One region of the Streptomyces sp. ADI95-16 genome, then DNA from elsewhere that is predicted to be linked to it. Evidence: riboswitches for the same ligand, from Rfam matches in the RefSeq annotation. Region 1 holds a riboswitch; each other region holds the start of a gene.
The links. Region 1 has a riboswitch for cobalamin ahead of EES41_RS24270 (ribonucleoside-diphosphate reductase subunit alpha). Riboswitches for the same ligand answer to the same signal wherever they lie in the genome.
Positions count from the first base shown of each region.

Region 1 (7,436 bases):
ACGTGCACGGCCTCCTCGAACAGCTGGCGCGACAGGTACAGGCGCGCCTCCGGGGAGTTGATGTGCTTGTAGAGCGTCAGCACCAGGTTGTTCGAGACGATCGAGTCACCCGTCGCGAAGAACGCGACCAGCCGGCCGATCATGTGCTGCTCGGCGGGCGTCAGCTTCGCGAGGTCCGCGACGTCCGAGTGGAGGTCGACCTCCTCGACGGTCCAGGTGTTCTTGATCGCGTCCCGGTAGCGCTCGTAGAAGTCCGGGTAGCGCATGGGGCGCAGGGTCAGCTCGAAGCCCGGGTCGAGGAGGTTCTTCTGGTCGGTGGAGCTCATTACTGGCAGGCCTCGCAGGACTCGGGGTTCTCAAGGGAGCAGGCCAGCGCCTCGGCGTCGGCGACCGCCTGGGGCAGCGCGACGGGGGTGGCCGCCTGCGCGGCGCGGGCGATCTTCGTCGCCGGGCGCGAACGCAGGTAGTACGTGGTCTTCAGGCCCTGCTTCCAGGCGTACGCGTACATCGAGGAGAGCTTGCCGATCGTCGGCGTCTCCAGGAACAGGTTCAGCGACTGCGACTGGTCGAGGAACGGCGTACGGGCGGCCGCCATGTCGATCAGACCGCGCTGCGGGATCTCCCACGCCGTGCGGTACAGCTCGCGCACCTCGGCCGGGATCCAGCCGAAGCCCTGGACGGAACCGCTGGCCTCGCGCAGCGCCTCGCGGCTCTGGGCGTCCCACACGCCGAGCTTCTTCAGCTCCTCCACCAGGTAGCCGTTGACCTGGAGGAACTCGCCCGACAGGGTCTCGCGCTTGAAGAGGTTGGAGACCTGCGGCTCGATGCACTCGTACACACCGGCGATGGAGGCGATCGTCGCCGTCGGGGCGATGGCCAGCAGCAGCGAGTTGCGCATGCCGGACTCGGCGACCCGGGCGCGCAGCGCGTCCCAGCGCTCCGGCCAGTTCAGCTCGGTGTTGTAGTGGTCCGGGTGCAGGACGCCGCGGGCGGTGCGGGTCTGCTCCCAGGCCGGCAGCGGGCCGCTGCGCTCGGCGAGGTCGCAGGAGGCCTCGTACGCGGCCAGCATGATGCGCTCGGAGAGCTTGGTGGACAGCGCCTTCGCCTCGGGGGAGTCGAAGGGCAGCTTCAGCTTGAAGAAGACGTCCTGGAGGCCCATCGCGCCCAGACCCACCGGACGCCAGCGGGCGTTGGAACGCCCGGCCTGCTCGGTCGGGTAGAAGTTGATGTCCACCACGCGGTCGAGGAAGGTCACGGCGGTGCGGACGGTCTCGTCCAGCCGCTCCCAGTCGATCTCGCCGGTCTCCGTCAGGACGAACGCGCCCAGGTTGACCGAGCCGAGGTTGCAGACGGCGGTCTCGCCGTCGTTGGTGACCTCGATGATCTCGGTGCACAGGTTCGAGGAGTGGACGACGGTGCCCGGCTCGGCGGTCTGGTTCGCCGTGCGGTTGGAGGCGTCCTTGAAGGTCATCCAGCCCTGGCCGGTCTGCGCGAGGGTGCGCATCATCCGGCCGTACAGGTCGCGGGCGGGCATGGTCTTGCGGGCCAGGCCGTCCGCCTCGGCCTTGCGGTAGGCGGCGTCGAAGTCGTCGCCCCACAGGTCGACCAGCTCGGGCACGTCGGCCGGGGAGAACAGCGACCAGTCGGCGTCGGCGTTCACGCGGCGCATGAACTCGTCCGGCACCCAGTGCGCCAGGTTCAGGTTGTGGGTGCGGCGCTGGTCCTCACCGGTGTTGTCGCGGAGCTCCAGGAACTCCTCGATGTCCGCGTGCCAGGTCTCCAGGTAGACGGCGGCGGCACCCTTGCGGCGGCCGCCCTGGTTCACGGCGGCGACGGAGGCGTCGAGGGTCTTCAGGAACGGCACGATGCCGTTGGAGTGGCCGTTCGTACCCCGGATCAGCGAACCGCGGGCGCGGATGCGGGAGTACGACAGACCGATGCCACCGGCGTGCTTGGAGAGGCGGGCGACCTGGTGGTAGCGGTCGTAGATCGAGTCGAGCTCGTCCAGCGGGGAGTCCAGCAGGTAGCAGGAGGACATCTGCGGGTGCCGGGTGCCGGAGTTGAAGAGCGTGGGGGAGGACGGCAGGTAGTCCAGGCGGCTCATCAGCCGGTAGAGCGAGGCCACTTCCTCGACGGCCTGGACGCTCTCGTCCGCGGCGAGTCCGCAGGCCACGCGCAGCATGAAGTGCTGCGGGGTCTCGACGACCTGGCGGGTGATCGGGTGGCGCAGCAGGTAGCGGCTGTGCAGGGTGCGCAGGCCGAAGAAGCCGAAGCGGTCGTCCGCGCCCTCGGCGAGCGTGTGCTCGACCAGCGCGTCCAGGCGGGCCGCGTGGGTCTTGACGAACGCGGCGGTGCGGTCGGCGATCAGGCCCTCGCGGTGACCGACGGCGACGGAGGCGGAGAAGGAGGTGGCTCCCTGGCCGGCGGCCTCGTCGCGGACGGCGAGCGTCAGCAGCCGGGCGGCGAGCCGGGAGTACGCCGGGTCCTCGGAGATCAGACCGGCCGCGGCCTCGGTGGCGAGCGAACGCAGCTCGGCCTCGTCGGCGGCGGCGCTGCGGCCGCGCAGTGCGGCGGCGGCGACCCGGCCGGGGTCGGTGTCGGGAAGGTCGGCGGTCAGCTCGGTGAGGGTCCGCAGCAGCGCGGCCCCAGGTCCCCCGGTCTCGATTCCGGTGTCGGACGGGTCGGACTCGGCGCGCGGTGCGGAAGGCGCGATGGTCACGGGGGGAGCTCTCCCTCGCTCGGCTCCGGGGCACCTGCGGTGCGGGGCGCGAGCGGGCGCGCGCGGACAGGGACCTCGGAGGGCACACCGCGCGGCGTCCACCGGCCCAACCGCGGGGCCCGGACGTATCGGCACCCGGTTCGGTCGAGCCGGGCGCACTGTCGGCAGGTCATCGGACTTGCGGTGACACCAATGGGTGTACTTCATACCGTTGCGGGACAGTTCCGGATTCACACCGGATTCCCCTGCGACGACAGCGAGGATGAGCATACATGTGGGGGGCCGTTGATGCGCGACCCCCCACATCTTGTGTCGGCCTGCTACCGGTCCAGTACGCGCAGCTCCAACGCGTAGGTCAGCAGCGGCACCGTGGGGACTGGTGACCAGTCCCGTTCCGGGGTCCGTACGAAGCCCAGCCGCTCGTAGATCCGGTGCGCGGCGGGGCTCTGCGCCCGGGTGGAGAGCAGCAGACGGTTCACCCCTTCGATGGCCAGGGCGCGCTCGGCGCAGGCCCGCACCAGCGCCTCGCCGGCCCCCTTCCCGCGCCCCGCCCGGTCGACGGCCAGCATCCGGAACTCGGCCTCGCCGGGTCCGGCGACGTCGGCCATGCGGCTGCCCGGCGGGGCGAAGGTCACCCCGCCCAGCAGGACCCCGTCGAGCGTGGCGACGATCACCTCGCCCTCCCCGGCCCGCCCGGCGACGTCGCGCAGCACGCGCTCGTAGAAGTCGTCCTCGTTGTCGTCCAGGAGCCCGTCGTCGAGATAGGCCCGCGCGGTGATGTCACCCAGTTCCGCGTAGTCACTGGGCACGGCTGTTCTGATCACGATGTCCATGGGGAACGATTCTGCGGGACGGTCGTCGGTGCCCGGCGCTATCGTCGGATCAGACCGTCGAGGAAGCCGAGCGAGGCATGACCGTGATGACCGACAGGCCCCAGATGCTGACCGCGGACTTCGAGACTCTCGCGCGTATAGGCGCCCGGGAGGTCGAAGGGCTGCGACTTGAGTTCATCACCGGCAAGATGGGGGTCAAAGCGGTGCCGGACGGGGATCACGACCGAATCGTTGTCTGGCTCGCCCGCATGTGCATGCAGTACCGGCCTGAACAGTGGCTGCATGTCGAGCGCGGATTGATGGTCGAGGAGTACCGCTCGGGTCGCGCGCGTCCAGACGCGTTGATGGCCCCGGACGACGCGTTCGTCGGCCAGGGTGAGTGGGCTGATCCGACTCCGGTGTTGATGGTTGTCGAGGTCACCTCGTACGACTCCGACACCGACGGGCGCGACCGCAAAGAGAAGCCCCACGCGTACGCGGAGACCGGCATTCCGGTCTACCTGCTGATCGACCGGGACAACGGCCTGGTTCTGGTTCACAGCGAGCCCGACGGGCAGCGGTACGAGACCGTGCAGACCGTTCCTTTCGGAAAGGACATCTGCCTGCCCGACCCCGTCGGTATCACCCTCCCCACCGAGCCGCTCAAAGACTGGGTGCGCTGAACCCGAGCAACGGCGAAGGGCCCCGCCACCGTCGGCGGGGCCCTTCGCGGAACCGGTTCAGCAGCAGCGGAAGCCCTCGCGGGGGTCCGCCTCGCGGGAGTCCGTGCGGGCCCGCTCGAAGGCGCGGCGGGTCAGGACCTCGGCCGCGGGGTCGTGCGCGCGGGCGTGCGCGACGTACCGGTCGTAGGCCGCCTCGCCCGAGAACTCCCGTACGAAGTACCGCGCCCTCGCCAGCGCCGCGCGGACCCCGCTCACGCCACGGGCTCCTTCGCGCGGCCGCCGCCCGAGTCCAGGCCGGCCGCGGCGAGCTCGGCCCGCTCCTCGGCCGTCGGGATCAGCCCGGCGGGGGCGACGATCTTCGACTCGGTCCAGGGGACCTCGGAGAGCCGGACGCTCGAAGGGTTGCTGATGGCCTTGAAGCAGGTCCGCGCCGCGTCCAGCAGCACGATGACGATGAGGAGCGCGAACAGCGCCGACAGGGCGCCGTCCACCGTGGCGTTGGTGACCACGGTGTGCATCTCGTCCATGTTCTTGGCGGGCGGCAGCACCTTTCCGGCGTCGATCCCGGTCTGGTACTTGTCGCGCTGCGCGAAGAAGCCGACCTTCACGTCGTCCGAGAAGATCTTCTGGTAGCTCGCGGTGAGCGTGACCGCCACGTCCCAGGCCAGCGGGACCCCCGTCACCCACGCCCACTTGAGCCGGCCGGACTTGACCAGCAGCGTCGTACAGACGGCCAGGGCCACCGCGGCGAGCAGCTGGTTCGCGATGCCGAACAGCGGGAACAGCTGGTTGATGCCGCCCAGCGGGTCCTTGACGCCGACCCACAGGAAGTAGCCCCAGCCGCCGACGACGACGGCGCTCGCCAGCCACACGCCGGGCTTCCAGCTGATGTCCTTGAAGGACTTGTGCACGTTGCCGAGGGTGTCCTGGAGCATGAACCGGCCCACGCGGGTGCCCGCGTCGACCGTCGTCAGGATGAACAGGGCCTCGAACATGATGGCGAAGTGGTACCAGAAGGCCTTCATGCCGGCCCCGCCGATGACGGAGGAGAAGATCTGCGACATCCCGAGTGCGAAGGTCGGCGCGCCGCCGGTACGGGAGAGGAGGCTGGTCTCCTCGACGTCCTTGGCGGCCTGCGCGAGCGCCTCGGGCGAGATGGCGAACCCGAAGTGGGTGACGGCCTGGGAGGCGGTCTCCACGCTGGTGCCGATGACGCCGGCGGGGGAGTTCACCGCGAAGAACAGGCCGGGCTCGATGATGCAGGCCGCGATGATCGCCATGACGGCGACGAAGGACTCGGTCAGCATCGCGCCGTAGCCGATGACCCGGACCTGGGTCTCCTTCTGGATCATCTTCGGGGTGGTGCCCGAGGAGACCAGGGAGTGGAACCCGGACAGGGCGCCGCAGGCGATGGTGATGAACACGAACGGGAACATCGAACCGGCGAAGACCGGACCGTCGCCGCGCGCCGCGAAGTCGGTGACCGCGGGCATCTTCAGCGTCGGCATCGCCAGCACCACGCCGACCGCCATCAGCGCGATGGTGCCGACCTTCATGAAGGTGGAGAGGTAGTCGCGGGGCGCGAGCAGCATCCACACCGGCAGCACCGACGCGATGAACCCGTACACGATCATCCAGACGACCAGCGTCTCCTTCTCCAGGGTGAAGGTGGAGGCGAAGGAGGACTCCGCGACCCAGCCGCCCGCGACGATGGCGAGCAGCAGCAGCGCGACGCCGATGACGGAGACCTCGGTGACCCGGCCCGGTCGCAGGACGCGCAGGTAGACGCCCATGAAGAGGGCGATCGGGATGGTCATGCCGATGGAGAAGACGCCCCAGGGGGAGTGCGCCAGGGCGTTGACGATGACGAGCGCCAGCACCGCCAGCAGGATGACCATGATGGCGAACACGGCGATCAGGGCGGCGGCTCCGCCCACGGGGCCGATCTCGTCCCGGGCCATCTGCCCGAGCGAACGCCCGTCGCGCCGGGTGGAGAAGAAGAGGGTGACCATGTCCTGGACGGCGCCGGCGAAGATGACGCCCGCGACGATCCAGATGGTGCCCGGCAGGTAGCCCATCTGTGCGGCCAGTACGGGCCCCACCAGCGGGCCGGCGCCGGCGACGGCGGCGAAGTGGTGGCCGAAGAGCACCCGGCGGTCGGTGGGGTGGAAGTCGACACCGTTGTCAAGGCGTTCGGCGGGGGTGGCGCGGGTCTTGTCCACCTTCAGTACGCGGTCCGAGATGAACCGCGCGTAGAAGCGGTAGCCGATGGCGTACGAGCCCAGGGCGGCGGCGAGCAGCCACGCGGCCGAGATCTCCTCGCCGCGGGAGAGGGCCAGGACGCCCCAGCCGATGGCGCCGATGAGGGCGACGAGCACCCAGGCGGCGACCGACCTGGGCGAAAGGCCGCCCGTGGGAGGGGGCGAGTCCGGAATGGTGTCCGGACTCGCCGTGTTCCGTTCTGTACCTGTTGCTTCCGGTTCCGGCATGATCCCTCGTCCCCTCGTCGATCATCTGCGTAAGCGCAGGGAATCTACGGGGGCCTGCCCGGTGAACGTAAGCCCCCGTCCGCATAGCGGTACGAGAGTCAACTACGGATCAGACGGCGGGGCGCTGGAGTCGGGCGACGAACTTGTAACGATCGCCCCGGTACACCGATCTGACCCATTCGACGGGCTCGCCGTCGGCGTCCAGCGAGTGCCGGGAGAGCATCAGCATGGGCAGCCCGACGTCGGTGCCGAGCAGCCCGGCCTCGCGCGGGGTCGCCAGGGAGGTCTCGATGGTCTCCTCGGCCTCGGCGAGCCGTACGTCGTACACCTCGGCCAACGCCGTGTAGAGGGAGGTGTACTTGGCCAGCGAGCGGCGCAGCGCGGGGAAGCGCTTGGCCGAGAGGTGGGTGGTCTCGATGGCCATCGGCTCGCCGCTGGCCAGGCGCAGCCGCTCGATGCGCAGCACCCGCCCGCCGGTGGCGATCTTCAGCAGTCCGGCGAGGGTGTCGTCGGCCGTCACGTAGCCGATGTCCAGGAGCTGGGAGGTGGGTTCCAGTCCCTGGGCCCGCATGTCCTCGGTGTACGAGGAGAGTTGGAGGGGCTGGGAGACCTTGGGCTTGGCGACGAAGGTGCCCTTGCCCTGGATGCGCTCCAGGCGGCCCTCGACGACGAGCTCCTGCAGCGCCTGCCGGACCGTGGTCCGGGAGGTGTCGAACTCGGCCGCGAGCGTGCG
Region 1 is NZ_CP033581.1:5,400,287-5,407,722, forward strand. It holds gene EES41_RS24265 (ribonucleotide-diphosphate reductase subunit beta) at 1-326, opposite strand, end outside; gene EES41_RS24270 (ribonucleoside-diphosphate reductase subunit alpha) at 326-2,713, opposite strand; cobalamin riboswitch at 2,865-3,006, opposite strand; gene EES41_RS24275 (GNAT family N-acetyltransferase) at 3,040-3,552, opposite strand; gene EES41_RS24280 (Uma2 family endonuclease) at 3,630-4,214, shown strand; gene EES41_RS24285 (YbdD/YjiX family protein) at 4,272-4,469, opposite strand; gene EES41_RS24290 (carbon starvation CstA family protein) at 4,466-6,703, opposite strand; gene EES41_RS24295 (GntR family transcriptional regulator) at 6,813-7,436, opposite strand, start outside.

Region 2 (7,436 bases), 1.9 Mb from region 1:
ACCCGGTGTTCTCCAGCCGCAGTTGTACGGCGACCAGCCGGTCGGCGTCGTCGGGCGCGGCACTCGCGGGGTCGACCACCCGCACCAGCGTGACGTCGAGACGCTCGCCCGGCAGACCGCCCGAGAGCGGGACGGTCTCACCGGAGCCGCCGCGCGCCGCACCGAGCAGGGCCGGACCGAGGAGGACGAGGGCGGCGAGCGTAGCGCGCATGCCGAAACCACCTCCTGCCGCAAGGGCCACGCAGCCCACGATCCTCCACACCCCCCGCCCCCGCCAGCCCGGGCGCGGCCCGGGGACTCGGATGCGGGGCTGACCTCCAAGCCGGAGGTGAACATCCCGCCGGGGCGGTTAAATGTTCGAATGTCACGGTTCGGGCATAGCCGCCCCTGATTCCGCTTGTGCCCATACGGTGACCGGAATCCAGATCCGCTCCTGTGGGGGTTCCTCATGTCACAGCAGTTCCAGCCGCCTGGTCAGCCTCAGCCCGGATACGGCTACCCGCCCCCGCCCCCGCCGAAGAAGAGCAGCGCGGGGAAGATCGTCGGGTTCTCCTGCCTCGGTGTCGTCGGCGTGGTGGTGCTCCTCGGCATCGTCGCGGCAGTCGTCGGCGGCGACGGCGGCGACTCGGCGACGGGAGCCGCCAAGCCGGCCGCTGCCGCGTCATCGGATGCGGCGAAGGGCTCCGAGGCGAAGCCGACTTCGGCCGCTCCGGACAAGAAGGCCGCCGTGTCCGTCGTCGCGAAGAGGACGGAGTTCAAGAAGAGCGTCATCGCCGATGACTCCGCCTACACCAGCGTTGCGGTCACCATCACGAACAACTCGTCGAAGCCGATCGATGTGAACCCGCTGTACTTCACGATCACCGACACCTCGGGGACCAAGCACATGGCCGAACTCGCGGCCGATGAGAACCAGATCGCGACGGTCGAGCTCGCGCCCGGCGAGAACATCACCGGAACCGTCACCGGCAAGGGCGGGTTCAGCCCCAAGACCGTGACCTATACCGACGGGCTCATCGGCAAGGGCGTTCGCGCCGAGGTTTCATGAGACGGGCCCGGCCGCTGGTCGCGGCCGGGCCTGGGCTTTATGTGCGGGGGACCTGGAGCCTGGTCCAGGACGTGGGGCCGGGGTGGCCGTCGGCGTCGGCGCCGGTGTAGCCGAGTTTCTGCTGCCAGGCGCGGTAGGACGCCACGTCGCCGGAGCCCCAGACGTCCAGGTCGGTGTGCGTGCGGTAGCGGTCGCAGCCGACGGCGACGAGGCGTTGGTGCATGGCGGCGATGATCGGCGAGCGGCGGCCGGTGGTGAAGAACGCGGCCCCCGGGAAGGGCTCGTAGGGGGCGTCGGCGAAGGCGGGCCAGGTTCCGGGGTCGGTGTGGTCGTTCTCCGGTACGTGGGCGTGGGCGTACCAGCCCGCGCGCGAGCGCCATACGGACTCGCTGCGGTTGGAGGTGAAGGAGGTCGGGCGGCCCATGGGCCAGCTGTCCGGGACGCCCCAGTCGCGTATCCAGGCGTTGAGCGCGCCCCATCCCTCGCACGGGGTGTCGACGAGCCGGGCGTAGGTCGTGCCGTTCCAGCGGCAGTACGGGAAGAACAGGGTCTCCACCTGGATGACGACGCTTCCCGCGCGGTTGGTGCGGGTGCCCCCCGCGGCGTCGGCCAGTGACTTGGAGCGGCTGTCGGCGGGAACGAACTGGGTGAAGCGGCCGACGAAGGGGTCCCACAGGATGTGCGGGGCGACCTTCTTGCCGTCGGGGTTGCGGCCGAAGTAGCCGACCAAGTCCTCGTAGGGGGCCAGCGGGAGGGGATTGGCGGCCGTGCCGTTGTCGTCCCAGGTGATGTGGGCGATGGCCTTCGCGGGGCCGCCGTCGGTGGGCGCGTGGTCTCCGATGTCCAGGCGCGTGGCGCCGGGCAGCCAGAGTTCGGGCATGACGTCTCCAGGGCGTGGGGGGCTGCCCCCGACTGCGCGGCGGGGGTGGAGGAAAGCTGCTGCGGCGCGAGGGCCGGGGCGCCGGCGGGGCGGCGCGAACGGCAGAGCTCGGCGGCGAGGGTGCTTGGCGGGGGTGGCGGTCCGGGCGGGGTGTGCGGCCGAAAGGGCCCGTACGGGGCCGGTACGGGGCCCCGTACCGATGAGGATCCCCAGGTACGTGCCTGCCGATACCTGACAGTTGTGCCGAATACCTCAGACCGGCGTCATCGGGGTCGAAATGGATCGAACACATCGGCATGGCAGACTGGGGCGCGTTCACCCGGGCGGTGCAGGACAGGAAACCGGTGCGATTCCGGTGCGGTCCCGCCACTGTGACCGGCCCCCTCGCGGGGCCGGGAGTCAGACACTGACGCGCCGCCCCTTCACGTCGACCGGGGACGAGGATCCCCCGGAGAGGCCTCGCCATGTCGCGTTCCCGCGCCGTTCTGCGCTCGCTCGCCCCCGCCGCCCTGCTGATCCCGCTGGCCGGATGCGGAGGTTCCGCCGGCTCCGCGGACCCGGCCGCCGGGGCGGATGCCGCGCCCGGGTTCCCGTACACCGTCACCAACTGCGGTGTGAGCAGCACCTACCAGGCCCCGCCGCGGCGGGCGGTCACCATGAACCAGCACGCCACCGAGATCATGCTCGCCCTCGGGCTGGAGGAGAAGCTGGTCGGCACCGCCTACCTGGACGACGCCGTGCTGCCCGCCTATCGGCCCGCCTACGACAAGGTCAAGGTGCTGGCCAAGGAGTACCCCTCCAAGGAGGTCCTCCTCGGCGCCAACCCGGACTTCGTGTACGGCGGTTACTCCAGCGCCTTCGACAAGGCGCAGGGCCGGGACCGGGAGGGGCTGGCCAAGGCCGGCATCAACTCCCGGCTCAGCGTGGAGTACTGCACCCGGGGGCCGGTGGGGCTCGACCAGCTCCAGACCGAGATCATCGAGGTGGCGCGGACCTTCGGCGTACCCGAGCGCGGCGCCGCCCTCATCGGGACCGAACAGCGCCGGATCGACGCCGTCACCGCACGGGTGAAGGACAAGGCCAAGCCCGCCGTCTTCGTCTACGACTCGGGCGAGGCCTCCGCCTTCACCTCGGGAGGCAACGGCATCGGCAACGAGATCGTCTCGCTGGCCGGCGGGACGAACGTGTTCGCCGACCTCAAGGACACCTTCGGTGACGTGTCGTGGGAGAAGGTCATCGAGCGCAAGCCCGAGGTCGTCCTCATCTACGACTACGGCGGCACCACCGTCGAAGCCAAGAAGCAGCGCCTGGTGAACGACCCCGCCCTCGCGGAGGTTCCCGCCGTCAAGAACCGCCGGTTCGTGGTGCTCCCGCTGTCCTCGGCCGTCCTGGGCGTGCGCGTCGCCGACGCCGTCGAGTCCCTGGGCCGCCAGCTGCACCCCGACTCCGCGTGAGCCGTCGCCGCGCCCCGGCCGTGGCCTTGCTGCTCGCCGCCGCCCTCGCGGCCTGCGCCGTCGCGGGCCTGGCGCTGGGGCCCGTACGCATACCCCCCGGCCAGGTGCTCGACACCGTACTGGACGGGCCCGGCCGGCCCGGCGCGTTCGCCTCCATCGTGTGGGACGTACGGATGCCGCGCGTCCTGCTCGGCGCGGTCGTCGGCGCCGGACTCGCGGTCGCGGGCACCGTGCTCCAGGCCCTCGTGCGCAACCAGCTCGCCGATCCGTTCCTGCTCGGCGCCTCCTCCGGAGCCTCGGCGGGCGCCGTCGCCGTCATCGTCCTCGGCGCCGGGGCGGGCGTGCTCGGCGGGATCGGCGTACCGCTGGCGGCGTTCGCCGGGTCGATGGGCGCGCTCGTCGCCGTCTACGCCCTGGCCCGGCGCGGGGGCACCATGACCACCGGCCGGCTGATCCTCGCCGGGGTCGCCGTCCAGTACGTCCTGTCCGCGCTCACCAGCCTGGTGCTGGTACTGGCCGCGCACCCCGACCAGATGCGGAGCGTCCTGTTCTGGACCCTCGGGGGTCTGGGCGGGGCCCGCTGGGACGAACTGGCCCTGCCCGCCGTCGCGCTGCTCCTCGGCACCGGGCTGCTCATCGCGCTGGCCCGGCCCCTGGACCTGCTGCTCGCCGGGGAGGAGGGCGCGCGGACGCTCGGCCTGGACACCGGACGGTTCCGGGCCGTCGTCTTCGTCCTCACCTCCCTCGTCATCGGGGTGCTCGTCGCCTACAGCGGGGCGATCGGTTTCGTGGGGCTGATGGTTCCGCACGCCGCCCGCATGGTCGTCGGCGCCGGGCACCGGGCGCTGCTGCCGGTGGCCGCACTGGGCGGAGCCGTCTTCCTGAGCCTGGCCGACCTGCTCGCCCGTACCGCCGCCGCCCCCGAGGAGATACCCGTCGGCGTGGTCACGGCGCTCGTCGGCGGGCCGTTCTTCCTGTGGATGCTGCGCCGGTCCACCCGTACCGAAGGAGTGGCCGGATGACGGCGGACCCGGTGGAACTCGCCGTCGAAGCCGTGCGTTACGAGGTGGACGGGCACACGCTGCTCCACGGGATCGACCTCACCGCCCGCCCCGGCGAGACGGTCGGCGTCGTCGGCCCCAACGGCAGCGGGAAGACCACCCTGCTGCGCTGCGTCTACGGCGCCCTGCGCCCCACGGGCGGCCGGGTGCTGCTCGACGGGGCGGACGCCGGCGCGCTCGGGGTCAAGGACCGGGCGCGGCGGGTGGCGGTCGTCCCGCAGGACGCGGCGGGCACCTTCGGGCTGACCGTCGGCGAGGTCGTCGCCATGGGCCGCAGCCCGCACAAGCGGTTCTGGGAGCAGGACGGCACCCAGGACGCGCGGCGCGTCGCCGAGGCCCTGGAGACGGTCGGCGCGGCGGCCTTCGCCGACCGCCGCTTCGAGGAACTCTCCGGCGGCGAACGCCAGCGCGCCCTGGTCGCCCGCGCCCTCGTCCAAGCCCCCGGCCTGCTCGCCCTCGACGAGCCGACCAACCACCTGGACATCCGCTACCAGCTGGAGATCCTGGGTCTGGTCCGCGCCCTGCCCGCGACCGGCCTGCTCGTCCTGCACGACCTCAACCTCGCCGCCTCCTTCTGCGACCGGCTGTACGTCCTGTCCGCCGGGCGGGTGGCGGCCTCCGGACCGCCGGAGCGGGTACTCACCGAGGAACTGCTGGCCGAGGTCTACGGGGTGCGCGCCCGTGTCGGGGTCCATCCCGACACGGGCGCGCCGAACATCGTCTACGTCCCGGAGCCCCGTCGTCCCAGTGCCCCGGCGGGCTGACGGGCTGACGGTCAACGCCCGGGTGACGTGCCCCCGTAGACCGCCTTGACGTTGTCCCGCGCCGGGTGCGTGCGGCCCGCCGGGCCCGCCGCGAACACGCGCAGCAGGTTCTCCGTCACCCGGGTGGTCAGCGCACCCGACCGGGCGTCCAGGCCGTGGTTGCGCCCGCTCGCGCCGTCGCCCTTCGCGTCCAGGGCCTCCACCCACCGCATCGTCCCGGTCGCGAAGACGCCCGCCCCGCTCGCCGCCGTGTAGTACGCCGTGTCCTGATGGCTCGGGCGGCCCTCGCACACCACCGGGGAGTGGGCCAGGATCTCGATCGGCCGGGGCGTGGGGAAGCCGGTGTTGACCTTGTCGTACTCCACGCCCACCAGGTGCGCGAACCGGTCGCCCTCGCTCACTCCCGCGCCCTCGAACAGCCAGTGCCCCGGGTTGGTCACCACGTACGGGGCGTCCACCGGGTAGCCGTCGTAGATCACGCCGAGCAGCGAGCTCTCCGGGTCGGCCCCGGGCGCCGAACGGAAGTCGACCGTCGCCGGCTGGCCGCGTTTGAACCCCGGGTCCTGCTCGTAGGAGGACTTGTAGCAGACCAGCGTCCGGTCCGGGCCGAGGTCGGAGGGCTCCAGCCGGATCCGGCGGAAGCAGCAGTTCGCCCCCAGGACCGCCAGGTTGGTGCCGGCGTCGCGGGCCGCCGTGATGTGCGCCCGCTGCTCCGGGGACCAGTACTCGTCGTGGCCGAGCGAGAGGACCGCCGCCGCGCCCTCCAACAGCCGCTTCTCCCGGGCCACATCGGTGGTCGTCGCGTACGCGAGGGGGATGCCGAGCCGCTCCGCGAGCGCGATCAGCGGCGCCTCGTACGTGAGGAAGAGGCCCGCGCCGTCGTCGTACTCGTACGGCCGGTCGAAGCTCACCGCGAGGGAGCGCGAGGCGTAGCCGCCACTGGGGCCGTCGTAACTGCCGTAGCCGCCCCACCGGTTGTACGCCTGCCAGGTCGCCACCGCGTTGACCACGACCGTACGGCCGGCCGTCGTCGCCGAGCGCACGGTGAGCGGCACGAACCGCTGGCCCTCACCGCCCTGCGCGTCGAGCCGCAGCAGGTAGCTGCCCTCCGGCCAGTCCTTGGTCTCGACCGTGGTGGTACGGGCCCACCGGGTGCGCACCATCCGGGTCCCCGGGTCCACGGTGTGTTCCGGCTGCCGGGCCCCGGGCAGCGCCTCGGAGCGCCACACCAGCCGGGCGCGGGCGCCCGCGTACCAGCCCATCCGGTAGGCGGACACGGTGAACCGGGGCGCGGTGGTGGACACGTGCAGCCCGAACGACTCGCCGGGCAGGACGCTCACCTTGTCGGCGAACCCCTCGACGGCGCGGGCCGGACCGGGCTTGGTCACGGTCCAGTCGGCGTTCCCGGGCCGGGCGTTCTCCGCCTTGACGTCGAAACCCCGGGGCCCCGCCTTGCCGCCCGCCTTGCCGCTCGGCGCGTTGCTTCCGCCCGCCTTCGCGCCGCCGCCGTCCGGCCCGTCCGCGTCCCCGGTCCCGCAGCCGCCCACCGCCCCGAGTCCGGCCACCGTGGCCGCCCCCGTCGCGAGGGCGAGGAACCGCCGCCTGCCCGCGCCTTCGGCCGCGCCTTCGGGGTCCCCGGGTATGTGCTCCTGATCCATGGGGGCACGTTATGTCACCGTTCGCGCCCCCCTCCGGCCGGGTTCCGCCACCGGGTTCCCCATTACCGTTTTGGTTGCCCCGCAATGGGGCGCCCGGCCTCCGGAGTTGGCATGACTTTCTCCCCCTGTCGATCGCATGGCTTGGGGGGTGGTGTCACCGGCTCCGGAGGCATCGACAGACCGCTGATTAGGGGCATGACCACCGGCCTTTCCGCAGGTCGGGAGGCTCTTCGTAATGTGGATGTGGCGATCGGTGCCGTGGGACGGCCGGGCGACGGGGACGACCGGAGGATGCACGTGATCGAAATCAGCGGCATCGGCGCCTTCCTAGGCCTGGACGTCGGCAAGGGCGAACACCACGCCACCGCCGTCACCCCGGCCGGGAAGAAGGCCTTCGACAAACGGATGCCCAACAGCGAACCCAAGCTCCGCGAGGTATTCGGGAAACTGCAGGCCAAGCACGGAACCGTGCTGGTGGTCGTGGACCAGCCGGCCTCGATCGGAGCTCTGCCACTGGCAGTGGCCCGGGACATGGGCTGCCCGGTGGCCTATCTGCCGGGGCTGACGATGA
Region 2 is NZ_CP033581.1:7,270,008-7,277,443, forward strand. It holds gene EES41_RS32275 (DUF4352 domain-containing protein) at 1-211, opposite strand, end outside; gene EES41_RS32280 (DUF4352 domain-containing protein) at 449-1,048, shown strand; gene EES41_RS32285 (peptidoglycan-binding protein) at 1,086-1,928, opposite strand; cobalamin riboswitch at 2,223-2,358, shown strand; gene EES41_RS32290 (ABC transporter substrate-binding protein) at 2,393-3,382, shown strand; gene EES41_RS32295 (iron ABC transporter permease) at 3,379-4,404, shown strand; gene EES41_RS32300 (ABC transporter ATP-binding protein) at 4,401-5,207, shown strand; gene EES41_RS32305 (N,N-dimethylformamidase beta subunit family domain-containing protein) at 5,219-6,865, opposite strand; gene EES41_RS32310 (IS110 family transposase) at 7,157-7,436, shown strand, end outside.
Region 2: another riboswitch for cobalamin. It lies ahead of EES41_RS32290 (ABC transporter substrate-binding protein); the one in region 1 lies ahead of EES41_RS24270 (ribonucleoside-diphosphate reductase subunit alpha).

Region 3 (7,436 bases), 910 kb from region 1:
CGCGGCGGCGAAGTGCCCGGAAGGGCTCCACGGCACCTGTGTGTACGCCGTCGGGGCCGACGCCAAGCTGGAGGCGTACAGCCCCGCGGTCGGCACCTGGGCCACCCTGCCGCCGCTGAAGACCCCGCGCTCGAACCTCGCGTCCGCGACGGCTCCCTGTCCCGGCGGGGTCCGGGGCGACTGCGTCTACGCCATCGGGGGGCTGGTCGGCGGCACCACCGCCGTGGCCACCGTGGAGGCCTACAGCACCGAGACCAACGCCTGGCTGTCCCTGCCCTCGCTGCCGGGCGGCCCCCGCGCCTCCCTGGGCGCGGCCACGGCGCCGTGCCCGACCGGGGTCGGCGGACTCCGCGGTACCTGCGTCTACGCCCTCGGCGGGACGACCCTCACCGGTGCCGACCCGATCCTGACGCGGGTGGAGGCGTACAGCCCGGCCACCAACACCTGGGCCACCGTCTCCTCCCTGCAGACCGCCCGTTCCGGCCTCGGCGCCACCGGCGCGCCCTGCCCCGGTGACCTGGGCCTGCGCGGGACCTGTGTCTACGCCGTCGGCGGCGGCAACACCGGCGACGCCGCCCTCGGCACCGCCGAGGTGTACAGCCCCGAACTCGACGGGTGGCAGCCGCTGCCCGACATGCCGACCGAGCGCGGTCTGACGGCCGCGGCCACCGCGCCCTGCCCCGACGGCATGACCGACGGCTGCGTGTACGCCGTGGGCGGTACCAACGGCACGGACAACCTGGCCGCGCTCGACGCGTACAGCCCCGTCACCAACGCGTGGGTGACGCTGCCCCCGATGCCGACCGCGCGCCGGGCCCTCGCCGCGGCGGCCGCGCCGTGCCCCAAGTCCCGCAAGAGCGACTGCGTGTACGCCCTGGGCGGCGTCCCGGGAGCCGACGAGACCCCGACGGCGAGGGCCGAGGCCTTCGCGATCGAGGGCTCCGAGCAGCGGCCCGGCAGCGACCAGCAGCCGGAGCGGCCGACCCAGCCGGGCGCGGTCACGCCTCCCGGCGGCGGCCAGCAGCAGAACCCCGGCGGGCCGACCTGGCCGGACCACCAGCAGCGGCCGCCGGCCGCCGAGCAGCAGCCGGGCGGCGCCCAGCAGCCCGGTGGCGGCCAGCAGCCCGGAGGAGCCCAGCAGCCCGGTGGCGCCGCGCAGCCCGTCGGCGGGCAGCGGCCCCCGGCCAGGCCCGACCAGCAGCAGGCGCAGCCCGGCACGGGACAGCAGCAGAAGCCGGGCCGGAAGCCCGGCCAGAGGCCGCCGGCGAAGCCCGGTCAGAAGCCTTCCGCGAAGCCCGCTCCGAAGCCCGCCCCGGACACCTACCCGCAGGAGGGCCCGGAGGACGAGCTGCCCTTCGTCCGGCCTCCGATGGAGGAGCCGGACGGTTCGTCGTAGGAGTTCGAGCCCCCGGCGCGCTGACACGGCGCTGACCGCCCTCGCGGGCGCGGACCGCAGGAGTTGCGGGCCGCGCCCGCGAGGCGTGCCGGGCCCGCCGGCTCAGCCGCCCGCGAGCTCCGCGCGGACCGTGCGGGCCGCCGCCACCAGGTGCTCCAGTGAGGTCCGGGTCTCCGCCCAGCCGCGCGTCTTGAGGCCGCAGTCCGGGTTCACCCACAGCCGCTCCGCCGGGATCGCCCGCAGGCCCTCGCGCAGCAGGGCCACCGCCTCCTCGGTGCTCGGCACCCTCGGCGAGTGGATGTCGTAGACGCCGGGGCCGACCTCGCGCGGGTAGCCGGCGCCCGCGAGTTCCCGGGCCACCTGCATGTGCGAGCGGGCCGCCTCCAGGCTGATGACGTCCGCGTCCAGGTCCTCGATGGCCCGCAGGACGTCCCCGAACTCCGCGTAGCACATGTGCGTGTGGATCTGGGTGTCCGGCCGGACCCCGGCGGTGGTCAGCCGGAAGGACTCGGTGGCCCACTCCAGGTAGGCGGCGTGGTCGGCGGCCCGCAGCGGCAGCGTCTCGCGCAGGGCCGGCTCGTCCACCTGGATGACGGAGGTCCCGGCCGCCTCCAGGTCCGCGACCTCGTCGCGCAGGGCGAGCGCGACCTGCCAGGCCGTGTCGCCGAGCGGCTGGTCGTCCCGTACGAAGGACCACGCCAGCATGGTCACGGGGCCGGTCAGCATGCCCTTGACGGGCAGCCCCGTCAGGGACTGGGCGTACGAGGTCCAGCGCACGGTCATCGGCTGCGGGCGGGAGATGTCCCCGGCCAGGATCGGCGGCCGCACGTACCGGGTGCCGTACGACTGGACCCAGCCGTGCTGGGTGGCGAGATAGCCGCTGAGCTGCTCGGCGAAGTACTGCACCATGTCGTTGCGTTCGGGCTCGCCGTGCACGAGGACGTCGATGCCGGTCTTCTCCTGGAAGCCGATGACCTCGCGGATCTCGGCGGCGATGCGCTCCTCGTACCCGGCGGCGTCGGTCCGCCCGGCCCGCAGGTCGGCGCGGGCGGCGCGGAGTTCGCCGGTCTGCGGGAACGAGCCGATGGTGGTGGTCGGCAGCGGCGGCAGGCCCAGGCGGGCCCGCTGGGCAATGGAGCGCTCCGCGTACGGGAGGGCGCGGCGGGTGTCGGCGCCGGTGACGGCGGCGGCCCGGGCGCGGACGGCCGGGTCGCGGGTGAGCGCGGACCCGGCGCGGCTCGCCAGCGCGGCCCGGTTCGCGGCCAGTTCGGCGGCGATGACCCCGGTGCCTCCGGCCAGGCCCCGGGCGAGGGTGGCGGTCTCGGCGGTCTTCTGCCGGGCGAAGGCCAGCCAGCGCGCCACCTGCGGGTCGAGGTCCCGTTCGGCGGCGACGTCGAGCGGGACGTGCAGCAGGGAGCAGGAGGGGGCCACGTCCACCTGTCCGGCGAGGCCGAGCAGGGTGCCGAGGGTGGTCAGGGACCGCTTGAGGTCGTTGACCCAGACGTTGCACCCGTCGACCACACCGGCGACGAGCCGCTTGCCGGGGATGCCGCCGGCGGCGGCGAGGTCTTCGAGGTTGCGGGCGGCGCGCCCGGTGAAGTCGAGGGCGAGGCCTTCGACGGGGGCGGCGGCGAGCACGGGCAGGGCCTCGCCGAGCCGGTCGAAGTACGAGGCGACGAGCAGCTGGGGCCGGTCGGTGAGGGCGCCCAGCTCTCGGTAGGCGCGGGCGGCCGCGTTGAGTTCGGCGGGGGTGCGGTCCTGGACCAGGGCGGGCTCGTCGAGCTGGACCCATTCGGCGCCGGCGGCCTTCAGTTCGGCGAGGACGCGGGCGTAGGCGGGCAGCAGCCGGTCGAGCAGGGTGAGCGGCTCGAAGCCGGGGGCGACGCCGGGGGCGGGCTTGGCGAGCAGCAGGTAGGTGATCGGCCCGACGAGTACGGGCCGGGCGGCGAGGCCGAGGGCGGCCGCCTCCCGGTACTGGGCGAGCTGCGCGCCGGGGTCGGCCGTGAAGGCGGTGCCGGGGCCCAGTTCGGGGACCAGGTAGTGGTAGTTGGTGTCGAACCACTTGGTCATCTCCAGCGGCGCCACGTCCTGGGTGCCGCGGGCCATCGCGAAGTAGCCGTCGAGCGGATCGGCCTCATGGGCGGCGCGGTGGCGGTCGGGGACGGCGCCCAGCATGACGCTGGTGTCGAGCACGTGGTCGTAGTACGAGAACTGGCCGGTCGGTACCTCGGTCAGGCCGGCGGCGGCCAGCTCCAGCCAGGCCTCGCGGCGCAGCCGGGCGGCGGTGTCGTGCAGCTCGGCGGCCTGGACGCGGCCCTTCCAGTACCCCTCGACGGCCTTCTTCAGCTCCCGCTGGGGGCCTTGTCGGGGGTAGCCGTGCACGGTCGCCCGTACGGCGGGCGCGGGTGTGGCGGGTGTGGCGGATGCGGTGGTCACAGAACTCTCCTTCGCGAGCGTGTCTGAGGACGGATCCCGGCGACGGGACACGGGCACGCGAACGCGAAGGGATGGCAGAGGTGCACGCCGACCCGCCCGAGAGGTCACCGGAATCTCCGCGCGCGGACGTGGGTCCGCACGGCGGGCAACGGGCAGGTCTTCGGACTCGCGAGCACGCCTGCCCCGACCTGTCGGTCGGGGACGGACACCTACTGGCCGTCGCTTCCCAGGCCCGTCCGGGCCCAGTGCGTATGACGGCGGTCGTTCTCGCTCACCGCTGCGGGGCAGTCCCGGATTCCCACCGGGTTCCCTCTTACGACGCTTCCCGCCTGGCGGACGGGGGCGAACCAGCTGCACGGCCCACCTTACGGGAGCCGAATGTCAGATCGGGGTCAGATGACCTGCCGATCTCGGGTGCTCGCGGGGCACCGCGCGGACGGGGTGACCGGCTGCTGAGGGCCGCTACGCCCCCGGCGGGCCGTGGTGGGAGGGGTAGGCGGTGGTCTCCGGGGCCGTGGGGAGGCGCCACTTGGACAGGACGCGCACCACCGTGCCGGGGCTGAGCAGGGTGTTCGGCGGGGCGGACAGGGACAGGACGCCGAAGAAGGGCGCGGAGATCCCCGGATCGGCGGTGGCCCCCGCCATCACCCGGGACATGTACTTCTGCAGGATCCGGGTGGCCCGGTCCGGCGGCGGCCCCTCGGTCCCCGGGTAGCGCTGGTCCTCGCTGGTGGCGATCTGCCAGGCCACCTCCGCCGCGGCGGCCGTCCGCCGCTGGAGCCGGCGGGCCGCGCCCGGGATCTCCGCCGGCCCCAGGTCACCGATCGCGGCGGCGAGGGCGTCCGCCGCGAGCGCGGCCACCGTCATCCCGTGCCCGTACACGGGGTTGAACCGGCACGCGGCGTCGCCGAGGACGATGAACCCGGCCGGCCAGCGCTCCATCCGCTCGTAGTGGCGCCACTCGTTCGCCGTCCCCCGGAACCCGGTCGCCGGGGAGAGGGGTTTCGCGTCGCGGATGGCGTCGTAGAGGGCGGGGCTGCGCAGCGTACGGGCGAAGTCGAGGAACTCCTCGTCCTTGGTGGGCGGGGCGTGCCCGCTGCCGTAGCCGAGCAGGGTCACCAGCCAGCGGTCACCGTCCAGCGGGACCAGCACGCCCCCGCGCGGGCTGTCCGGCCGGCCCTGGACATACACGCCGCGCCAGCGCCGCCCGGGGTCCTTCGGGGCCGCGAAGGAGCGGCTGGAGTAGGCGAGACGGGAGTCGCAGCGGGAGGCTTCGGGCACCTCGTACCCCAGGGCTGCCAACCAGTCGGAGGCCTTGGAGGTGCGGCCGGTGGCGTCGACCACGAGGCGCGCGGTCAGCGGCTCGCCCTCGCGCAGTCGCACGCCGGTCACCGAGCGGCCGTCGGCGCCGGCGACGAGCCCGGTGGCCGCGGAGCCGGCCCGCACCCGGATGCGCCCGTCCCGCAGCACCTCCTGGCGCACCGTCCAGTCGATGACCTCCCGGCCGGCGAGGAGGACTTCGGCGCCGGGGACGGCGCCGAACCAGCCGGCGGGGCTCAGCCAGAGGAAGTCCCGGGGCGATTCCAGCACCGCGGCCCCGGCCGCCACCAGCTTTCCGGTGATCCCCGGAAGCATCTGTTCCATCAGCTCCAGGCCGCGCGACCACAGCACGTGCACGTGCCGGGACTGCGGAACGCCGGGCCGGAACGCCGGCCCGGCCTCGGGCAGTTCGTCCCGCTCGACGAGGGTGACGCGGGCGAACTTCGTGGCGAGCGCCCGGGCGGCGAGCAGCCCGGCCAGGCCCGCGCCGAGCACCACCGCGTGGTCCTCCGCGTGGTCCTCCGCGGCGGGGTCGTTGCCGAGGTCGTCACCGGGTTGGCAACCGGGGTCGTTCGGACGGCTCGTGGGAGAACCTGCCGGGTGGTTGTCCGTCTCGTTGTCCATACCGGCGAGTCTCGCGGGACGGCCGCGGAACAGGCCGCCCCGGCCGGGGCGCCCTGAGGCATCCCGGGGGCGGAAAGGCTCACACCCGGGGCGCCCGCCGACCCTCCGCCGCCCCTCCGGCGGCCCCGGGCCGTTCAGCGCGCGGTGGTCGCCGAGACCAGGACGTCGCCGGCCGCCACCCGCGCGTACAGCACCGTGCGGCCCGTGCGGCGGCGCAGGATCAGGCCGGCCGCCAGCAGCACCTTCAGCTGGCCGGCCACCGCGCCCAGGCTCAGCCCGGTCAGCGCGACCAGCTGGGTCGTGGACTTCGGGCTCTCCAGCAGCACCAGCACCCGCGCCCGCACCGGCCCGAGCAGGGCGACCAGCGCCTGCGGGGCCGGTGCCGTGGCCGGCTGGGTGAGCTGGCCCTCGCACGGATACACCAGGGCGTGCCGGTGGGCCCCCCGCCAGGCCACCCACCCGTGCCGGGGCGTCACGGGGACGAAGACCAGCCCGGCTTCCCCCGACAGCCCGCGCGGCGGGCGCTGCTGGAGGTTGATCCGCAGCCGCCCCTCCCCGAGCCAGGCCATCCCCGGCCGCATCCCCGACAGGGCCGCCGACCACCCGCCGAGGCTCAACTGCCGGGTGCGGACCAGGACATCGGCCTCGGCGACCCGGCGACGGCGCTCCCAGTCGGGTCGCACGGCCTCGGCCCAGACCCACTCCAGCAGCTCGGCGGTGCGCGGCCCCAGCCCCCGGGCGCGCAGGGCCGCCCCGGGCGGGCGCGAGGCGGCGCGCAGGTTCGTCCGCACCACCGCGTCCGGGGTCGCGCGGATCGACTCCAGCTCCTCCTCGAAGGGGCGGCCGTCCGGCGGCGGGGTCAGGTAGTCGGCGATCCACTGCCGCCCGAGGGCCGCCCGCAGCACCGCGGCGGTGACCGGTTCGGCGGCCAGGTACTCCTGGAACGCGGGCAGCCGGGCCGCGAGCCAGTCCCGCTCGCCGGGGTGGCCGGCGCTGCGCCACCGCAGCGCCATCAGCGCGGCCGTGGTCTCGGCCAGCGCCGACACCACGAACCGGCTGCCCGCCAGCGCGTCGGTGTCGATCCGCCACCAGCCCATCTCCCGCCCCCGCCCCGTGTCCCGCACCCGGCCCAGGCCTCCGGCTCCCAGCCGCCGGCCCCCGACCCCCGACCCCCGGCCGGCCGCCCTCGGTCTTTCGCGTGCAGGCGAAACATTAAGGGTCCCGGCGGCGCTCCCCGGACACTCCCCGCATGCCCCGGACCTACCGCTCCCTCGCCCGCACACCCGAGTTCACCCCCTTCTTCGCCGCGGCCGCCCTGCGCGTCGGCGCCTCCACCGTGAGCGGGCTCGCGCTCGCCGTCCTCGTCTACGACCGCACCGGCAGCCCGCTCCTCTCCGCGCTCGGCATGTTCGGCCCGTCCTTCGCGCAGCTGCTCGGTGCGACGCTGCTGCTCTCCGCCGCCGACCGGCTGCCCCCGCGCGCGGCCCTCGGCGGGCTCTCGGCCGCCGGCGCGCTCGCCACCCTGCTGCTGTGCGTCCCGGGGCTGCCGCTGTGGGCGGTGTTCGCGGTGCTCCTCGGCCAGGGGCTCGCCGACTCGCTCGCCGGCGGGGTCCGGTACGGGCTGCTCACCGAGATCCTGCCGCCCGGGGACTACCTGCCG
Region 3 is NZ_CP033581.1:6,312,368-6,319,803, reverse strand. It holds gene EES41_RS28230 (kelch repeat-containing protein) at 1-1,396, shown strand, start outside; gene metE (5-methyltetrahydropteroyltriglutamate--homocysteine S-methyltransferase) at 1,499-3,832, opposite strand; cobalamin riboswitch at 3,987-4,148, opposite strand; gene EES41_RS28220 (NAD(P)/FAD-dependent oxidoreductase) at 4,295-5,776, opposite strand; gene EES41_RS28215 (transcriptional regulator) at 5,911-6,900, opposite strand; gene EES41_RS28210 (MFS transporter) at 7,026-7,436, shown strand, end outside.
Region 3: another riboswitch for cobalamin. It lies ahead of metE (5-methyltetrahydropteroyltriglutamate--homocysteine S-methyltransferase); the one in region 1 lies ahead of EES41_RS24270 (ribonucleoside-diphosphate reductase subunit alpha).

Region 4 (7,436 bases), 900 kb from region 1:
CCCGGAGAGGGCGGCGGCGAGCAGTTCGGTGGCCGCCTTGTCCTTGGCGAGCCGGGTGGCCTCGCCCTCGGCGTGCTCGGCCATGTTGCGGTAGTGGCCCAGCAGGTAGCGGCCGACGCGGTGCACCCGGACCTCGGGAGCCGACGTACGGGCGATCAGCAGCTGCCCGATCAGCCGGGCGGCCCGGACGTGCTCCACCCAGGCCATCACCGACAGGTAGCGGCGCTGCGCCACCCGCATCGCGCCCCAGCCGCGCGGGGCGGCGATCAGCAGCAGCATCGGCAGCAGCAGCGGGTGCAGCACGGTGAGCACCCCGGCGGTCGCGACCAGGGAGATCAGCCCGCCCAGGGTGGCCACGCAGGCGCCGACGGTCCGGCGGGCCGACGGCGGCCCCCACTGGGCGCTGTCCAGCAGCCGCCGGAACTCCCCGTCCTCGATGGCCTCCAGCTCGACCTCGACGGCGGCGTGCAGGTACTGCTCCTGCGCGGCCCGCTCGACCTTGGGCTCCAGCCGCCCGGCGGCCGCCGTCGACCGGGAGGCCAGGACGGCTCCCAGTACGGCGACCAGTGCCCCGGCGGCGAGGGCGGGCAGGGCCTCGTGCAGCCGCTCGGCGGGGCTGCCCGCGCCGAACAGCGTACGGAGCACCGCGCTCAGGACGAGCAGCCCGACGGCGGAGGTGACGCCCTGGCCGGCCTCGGCGGCGGCGACGGTGAGCAGCGCGGGCCGGTCGGTGTCCCAGGCGAGCCGGAGGGTGCCGCGGACCATCCGGGGCATGGCGCGCAGGGTGCTGAGCAGCCCGCTCTCCAGCCGGGCGTACTCGTGGTTGGCCCAGCCGGCGTCGTAGCGCAGCGGGCCGCCGAAGAGCCGGCGCTCGCTCTCGGAAACGGCGGGTTCGGCGGGCACGGGCCGCTTGAGGAGCCTCATGCGCGGCCACCTCCGCCCCGCGCGGGGTCGAACACCACATGAACGTGCACGGATCGCAAGATTCCTCCCGGGGTACCGCGACGGGCGAACTGACGCCGGAAGAACGCGGCTGCTCAGAGCGCCGTCACGGGCCGTCGGGAGCGAATGCTCGTACACAGTTGCGACGGCTCCGCCGACCCCAAGGGGCGCCCGGCCCCCGGCCCGTGACACGGCGTTCGAATCACCCGGGGGTGTGCGGGGCCCCCTTCGAGGTATTGCGTCGATATCCGGCCGCTGATCACATTCCTGCCATGGACATGGCCAGACGAGGACCGCCCCCGCGCCGTGCGGGCGCGGGGGCGGTCTCGGGAGCCTCCGGGAGTCTCCGGGAGCCTTCGGGCGGTTACTCCGCCTCGGCCTCCAGGTTGCCCTCGGTGTCCAGGTACACCTGGCGCAGGGACTCCAGGATCTGCGGGTCCGGCTTCTCCCACATGCCGCGCGACTCCGCCTCCAGCAGGCGCTCCGCGATGCCGTGCAGGGCCCAGGGGTTGGCCTCCTCCAGGAAGGCGCGGTTGGCCGGATCCAGGACGTACGTCTCCGTCAGCTTGTCGTACATCCAGTCCGCGACCACGCCCGTCGTGGCGTCGTAGCCGAAGAGGTAGTCCACGGTCGCCGCCAGCTCGAAGGCGCCCTTGTAGCCGTGGCGGCGCATCGCCTCGATCCACTTGGGGTTCACGACGCGGGCGCGGAAGACGCGCGAGGTCTCCTCCACCAGGGTGCGGGTCTTGACCGTCTCCGGGCGGGTGGAGTCGCCGATGTACGCCTCCGGGGCCGTGCCGCGCAGCGCGCGGACGGTGGCCACCATGCCGCCGTGGTACTGGAAGTAGTCGTCCGAGTCGGCGATGTCGTGCTCGCGGGTGTCCGTGTTCTTCGCGGCCACCGTGATCCGCTTGTAGGCGCTCTCCATCTCCTCGCGCGCCGCCCGGCCCTCCAGGCCGCGGCCGTAGGCGTAACCGCCCCACACCGTGTAGACCTCGGCGAGGTCGGCGTCCGTACGCCAGTCGCGCGAGTCGATCAGCTGGAGGATGCCCGCGCCGTACGTGCCCGGGCGCGAGCCGAAGATACGGGTCGTCGCGCGCCGCTCGTCGCCGTGCTCGGCGAGGTCCGCCTGGGCGTGGGCCCGCACGTAGTTCTGCTCCGCGGGCTCCTCCAGCCCCGCCGCCAGCCGTACCGCGTCGTCCAGCAGCCCGATGACGTGCGGGAACGCGTCCCGGAAGAAGCCCGAGATGCGCAGCGTCACATCGATGCGGGGGCGGCCCAGCTCGTCGAGCGGGATCGGCTCCAGACCCGTGACGCGGCGCGAGGCCTCGTCCCAGACCGGGCGGACGCCCAGCAGGGCGAGGGCTTCCGCCACGTCGTCGCCGGAGGTGCGCATCGCGCTCGTGCCCCACAGGGACAGGCCGACGGAGGCGGGCCACTCGCCGTTGTCCGTGCGGTACCGGTTCAGCAGCGAGTCCGCCAGCGCCTGCCCGGTCTCCCACGCGAGGCGGGAGGGGACGGCCTTCGGGTCCACCGAGTAGAAGTTCCGGCCGGTCGGCAGGACGTTCACCAGCCCGCGCAGCGGCGAGCCGGACGGGCCCGCCGGGACGAAGGCGCCGTCCAGCGCGCTGACCACGTGCGCGATCTCGTCGGTGGTGCCGGCCAGGCGCGGGACGACCTCGCGGGCCGCGAAGTCCAGTACGGCCGCCACGTCCGCCGAGTGCCCGGCGGCGACCGAAGCCACCGCCTCCGGTGCCCAGTGCGCGTCCTCCATCGCCTGGACCAGCGCGCGGGCCGCCTCCTCCGCCTGGTCGGCGGTGGTGCGGGTGGCCGCCGACTCGTCGAGGCCCAGCGCCTCGCGCAGGCCCGGCAGGGCCGTCGTACCGCCCCAGATCTGCCGGGCGCGCAGGATCGCCAGGACCAGGTTGACCCGGGCCTCGCCGGTCGGGGCGCCGCCCAGGACGTGCAGACCGTCGCGGATCTGGGCGTCCTTGACCTCGCACAGCCAGCCGTCGACGTGCAGCAGGAAGTCGTCGAAGCCCTCGTCGTCCGGGCGCTCTTCGAGGCCCAGGTCGTGGTGGAGCTTCGCGGCCTGGATCAGGGTCCAGATCTGGGCGCGGATGGCCGGCAGCTTCGCCGGGTCCATCGCCGAGATCTGCGCGTACTCGTCCAGGTGCTGTTCCAGGCGGGCGATGTCGCCGTACGACTCCGCGCGCGCCATCGGCGGCACCAGGTGGTCGACCAGGGTGGCGTGCACCCGGCGCTTGGCCTGGGTGCCCTCACCCGGGTCGTTGACCAGGAACGGGTAGATGAGCGGCAGGTCGCCGAGGGCTGCGTCGGGCGCGCAGGCTGCCGACAGGCCGGCGTTCTTGCCCGGCAGCCACTCCAGGTTGCCGTGCTTGCCCAGGTGGATCATCGCGTCGGCGCCGAAGCCGCCGTCCTCGGCGCGCGCCTGGATCCAGCGGTACGCGGCCAGGTAGTGGTGCGAGGGCGGCAGGTCCGGGTCGTGGTAGATCGCGATCGGGTTCTCGCCGAAGCCGCGCGGCGGCTGGATCAGGATCAGCAGGTTGCCGCGCCGCAGGGCCGCGAGGACGATGTCGCCGTCCGGGTTCGCGGAGCGGTCGACGAACATGTTGCCCGGGGCCTCGCCCCAGTGCTCGGTGACGCTGTCGCGCAGCTCGGCCGGGAGCTCGGCGAACCAGCGCTTGTAGTCGGCGGCCGGGATCCGGACCGGGTTGCGGGCGAGCTGCTCCTCGGTCAGCCAGTCCTGGTCGTGGCCGCCGGCCTCGATCAGGGCGCGGATCAGCTCGTCGCCGTCGCCGGAGACCAGACCCGGGACGTCCTCGACGGGGCCGAAGTCGTAGCCGCCCGCGATGAGGGTGCGCAGCAGCTCCACGGCGCTGGCCGGGGTGTCGAGACCGACCGCGTTGCCGATGCGGGAGTGCTTGGTGGGGTACGCGGACAGGACGAGCGCGACCTTCTTGTCGCGGCGCTCGATGTGCCGCAGCCGGGCGTGCCGGACGGCGATCCCCGCGACCCGGGCGGCCCGCTCGGGGTCGGCCACGTAGGCGGGCAGGCCGTCCTCGTCGAGCTCCTTGAAGGAGAACGGGACGGTGATCAGACGGCCGTCGAACTCGGGCACGGCGACCTGCGTCGCGGCGTCGAGCGGGGAGAGGCCCTCGTCGTTCTCCTCCCAGGCGCTGCGCGAGCCGGTCAGGCACAGGGCCTGGAGGATCGGCACGCCCAGACCCGCGAGCGCGCCGGCGTCCCAGGACTCGTCGTCGCCGCCCGCCGAGGCGGTGGCGGGCTTGGTGCCGCCCGCCGCGAGGACGGTGGTGACGACCGCGTCGGCCGATTCCAGCGCGGCGATCAGCTCCGGCTCGGGGGCGCGCAGGGAGGACACGTAGAGGGGGAGCGCCTGGGCGTCCTTGGCCTCGATCGCGTCGCACAGGGCGTGCACGAAGGAGGTGTTCCCGCTCATCTGGTGGGCGCGGTAGTACAGCACGGCGATCCGGGGACCCGTGGTGGTCCCGGGGGTGCGCTCCAGCGGGCCCCAGGTGGGCGAGGCGGCCGGCGGCTCGAAGCCGTGGCCGGTGAGCAGGACGGTGTCCGAGAGGAAGCGCGCCAGCTGGTCCAGGTTGGCGGGGCCGCCGTGCGCGAGGTAGCCGTGGGCCTCGGCGGCGATGCCGATGGGGACGGTGGAGGCCTCCATCAGCTGGGCGTCCGGGGCCTGTTCGCCGGTCAGCACGACCACCGGGCGGGTCTGGCCGGGGGCCAGCAGCAGGTCGAGGCCCTCCTGCCAGGCGCGGAGGCCGCCGAGGAGGCGTACGACGACCAGGTCGACACCGTCGAGGAGGCCGGGGAGGTCGTCGAGGGGAAGGCGGGAGGGGTTCGCGAACCGGTACGGGACGGGGCCGTCCGCGGCGGCGCGGGCGCTGAGCAGATCGGTGTCGGACGTCGACAGCAGCAAGATCATGCGGCGGCAGGCCTTCCTCGGGGTTTCCGCGCCCCGGGCAGTGAGGACGACGGGAGTTCCTGACTCACCCGGCCGATCGCTCCGCAGGGTTCACAGTGGCGGGACCGCGCCGGATTCGCACCGGGCTTCCTCCCATGTCGCCGTCCTCGGCGATGGCGGACCGAGCGGTCCGCCGCAGGTCATCTTAGGTGCCCGGATCCCCGACCGGGAGTCCGGGCCGCCCTGCGGTACCACCGGGGCCCCGGTGAGGCCGGATCCCGCCATGAGGGCCGGAAACATGCGGTGAAGCGGCGGTGAAGCGGTGGGGGTGCGGGCGGGGGCGCGGGCGGGGGGCCTGCGGTGACGGGTGGTGGCAGGGTGGTGACGGACACAGGCCGGGCAGGGGGAATCCTGGGTATGCTCGCCGCCATGCCCCAGTCCCCCTCCGCCACATCGCGGGACGAACCCGTCATACGGGACCGCGGTGACGCATGCCCCGGCGCGCTCCGGCTGCACGCGGCGGACGACGGGTTCCTCGCGCGGGTCCGGCTTCCGGGCGGGCTGCTCACCGCCGCGCAGGCCGCCGCGCTCGCGGACGCCGCCGACCGGTTCGCGGACGGGCACCTCGAACTCACCTCGCGCGGAAACGTCCAGCTCCGCGGCCTCGCCGACGGCTGCGGCGGGGCTCTCGCCGAACTCCTGGACGCCGTCGGCCTGCTGCCCGCGCCCTCGCACGAACGGGTCCGCAACATCGTCGCGAGCCCCCTCGGGGACCCCGCTCCGGTGCGCGCCCTGGACCGGCTGCTCTGCGCCGACCCCGGGGCCGCCGCGCTCTCCGGCCGGTTCCTGTTCGCCGTCGACGACGGGCGCGGGGACGTCGTCGCCCTCGACCCCGACGTGACCCTGCTCGCGCGCCCCGGCGGCCGGGCGCTGATCCGGCTCGGCGCGGCGCCCGACGCCGCCGAGGTGGCCGCCGCCGACGGCCCCGAGGCGGCGCTGGAGGCCGCCCGCCACTTCCTCGACGCCGCGGCCGGCGCCGGCACCCGGGCCTGGCGCGTCGCCGAGCTGCCCGCCGAACACGCCCTGGAAGCGGGGGAGTTCACCGCCCGGCTGGCCGCCCGCGGCATCCCCGCCCGGTACGTCGCGGACGCGCCCCGCCCGTACGCGGGGCCGCCCGCCCCCGGCGTGCACGGGGACGCGCTCTGCGTCCTGATCCCGCTCGGCCGGCTCCGCACCGCCCAGTGGCGGGAGCTGCCCGGCGCGCTGCGGACCACCCCCTGGCGCAGCGTCATCGTGAGCGACACCACCGCCCGCCCCGCCGGGCTGGTGACCGCGCCCGGCAGCGCCTGGGAGTCCGTGACCGCCTGCACCGGACGGCCCGGCTGCGCGAAAGCCCTCGCGGACGTACGCGCCGACGCGCGCGCCGTCGCGGAACGGGCCCGCGGACCGCTGTCCGTCCACTGGTCCGGCTGCGAGCGCCGCTGCGGGCATCCGCGCGGCACCGACTGGGTCGACGCCGTCGCCACCGCGACCGGCTACCGGCTGACCGGTCCCGGCGTACCCGGCGTACCCGGCGGTCCCGCGCCGCGGCACGTCCCCGCCACCGCCCCCGAACTTGGCGCGGCCCTCCGGGACGCGCGCAACACCCCCCGAGTGTCCGAAGAGCAGTGAAGAAATGAGCGAGTACACCGTGTTCGAGTACGAGAAGGACGGCGCCGCGATCTACCGCCAGTCCTTTGCCACGATCCGCGCCGAGGCGGACCTCTCCGGGCTGCCCGCCTCCGTCGCCCAGGTCGCGGTGCGCATGATTCACGCCTGCGGGATGACGGACCTGCCCAAGGACCTCGGCTACACCCCGGACGTCGTGCTGCGGGCGCGCGCCGCCCTGACCGCCGGCGCCCCGATCCTGTGCGACGTGCAGATGGTCGCCAGCGGGGTCACCCGCAAGCGGCTCCCCGCCGACAACGAGGTGATCTGCACCCTCTCCGACCCGGCCGTACCGGAGCTCGCCGCGAAGATGGGCACCACGCGCAGCGCCGCCGCCCTCGAAGTGTGGCGCGACCGGGGCCTGTTGGAGGGCTCGGTGATCGCCGTCGGCAACGCGCCGACCGCGCTGTTCCGGCTGCTGGAGATGATCGAGGAGGGCGCCCCGCGCCCCGCCGCCGTCATCGGCGTCCCCGTCGGCTTCATCGGCGCCGCCGAGTCCAAGGACGCCCTCGCCGCGCACCCCTCGGGCCTCGACCACCTGATCGTGCGCGGCCGGCGCGGCGGCAGCGCCATCGCCGCCGCCGCCGTCAACGCGATCGCGAGCGTGGCCGAATGAGCGCCGGACGCCTGTACGGGGTCGGGCTCGGCCCCGGCGACCCGTCCCTGATGACGCTGCGGGCCGTCGAGGTCATCGCCGAGGCGGACGTCATCGCGTACCACAGCGCCCGCCACGGCCGCTCCATCGCCCGCTCCATCGCGGCGAAGCACCTGCGCGCCGACCACGTCGAGGAACCGCTGGTCTACCCGGTCACCACCGAGACCACCGACCACC
Region 4 is NZ_CP033581.1:6,299,957-6,307,392, forward strand. It holds gene EES41_RS28170 (ABC transporter ATP-binding protein) at 1-924, opposite strand, end outside; gene cobN (cobaltochelatase subunit CobN) at 1,307-4,918, opposite strand; cobalamin riboswitch at 4,951-5,108, opposite strand; gene EES41_RS28180 (cobalamin biosynthesis protein CobG) at 5,327-6,568, shown strand; gene EES41_RS28185 (precorrin-8X methylmutase) at 6,573-7,220, shown strand; gene EES41_RS28190 (precorrin-2 C(20)-methyltransferase) at 7,217-7,436, shown strand, end outside.
Region 4: another riboswitch for cobalamin. It lies ahead of cobN (cobaltochelatase subunit CobN); the one in region 1 lies ahead of EES41_RS24270 (ribonucleoside-diphosphate reductase subunit alpha).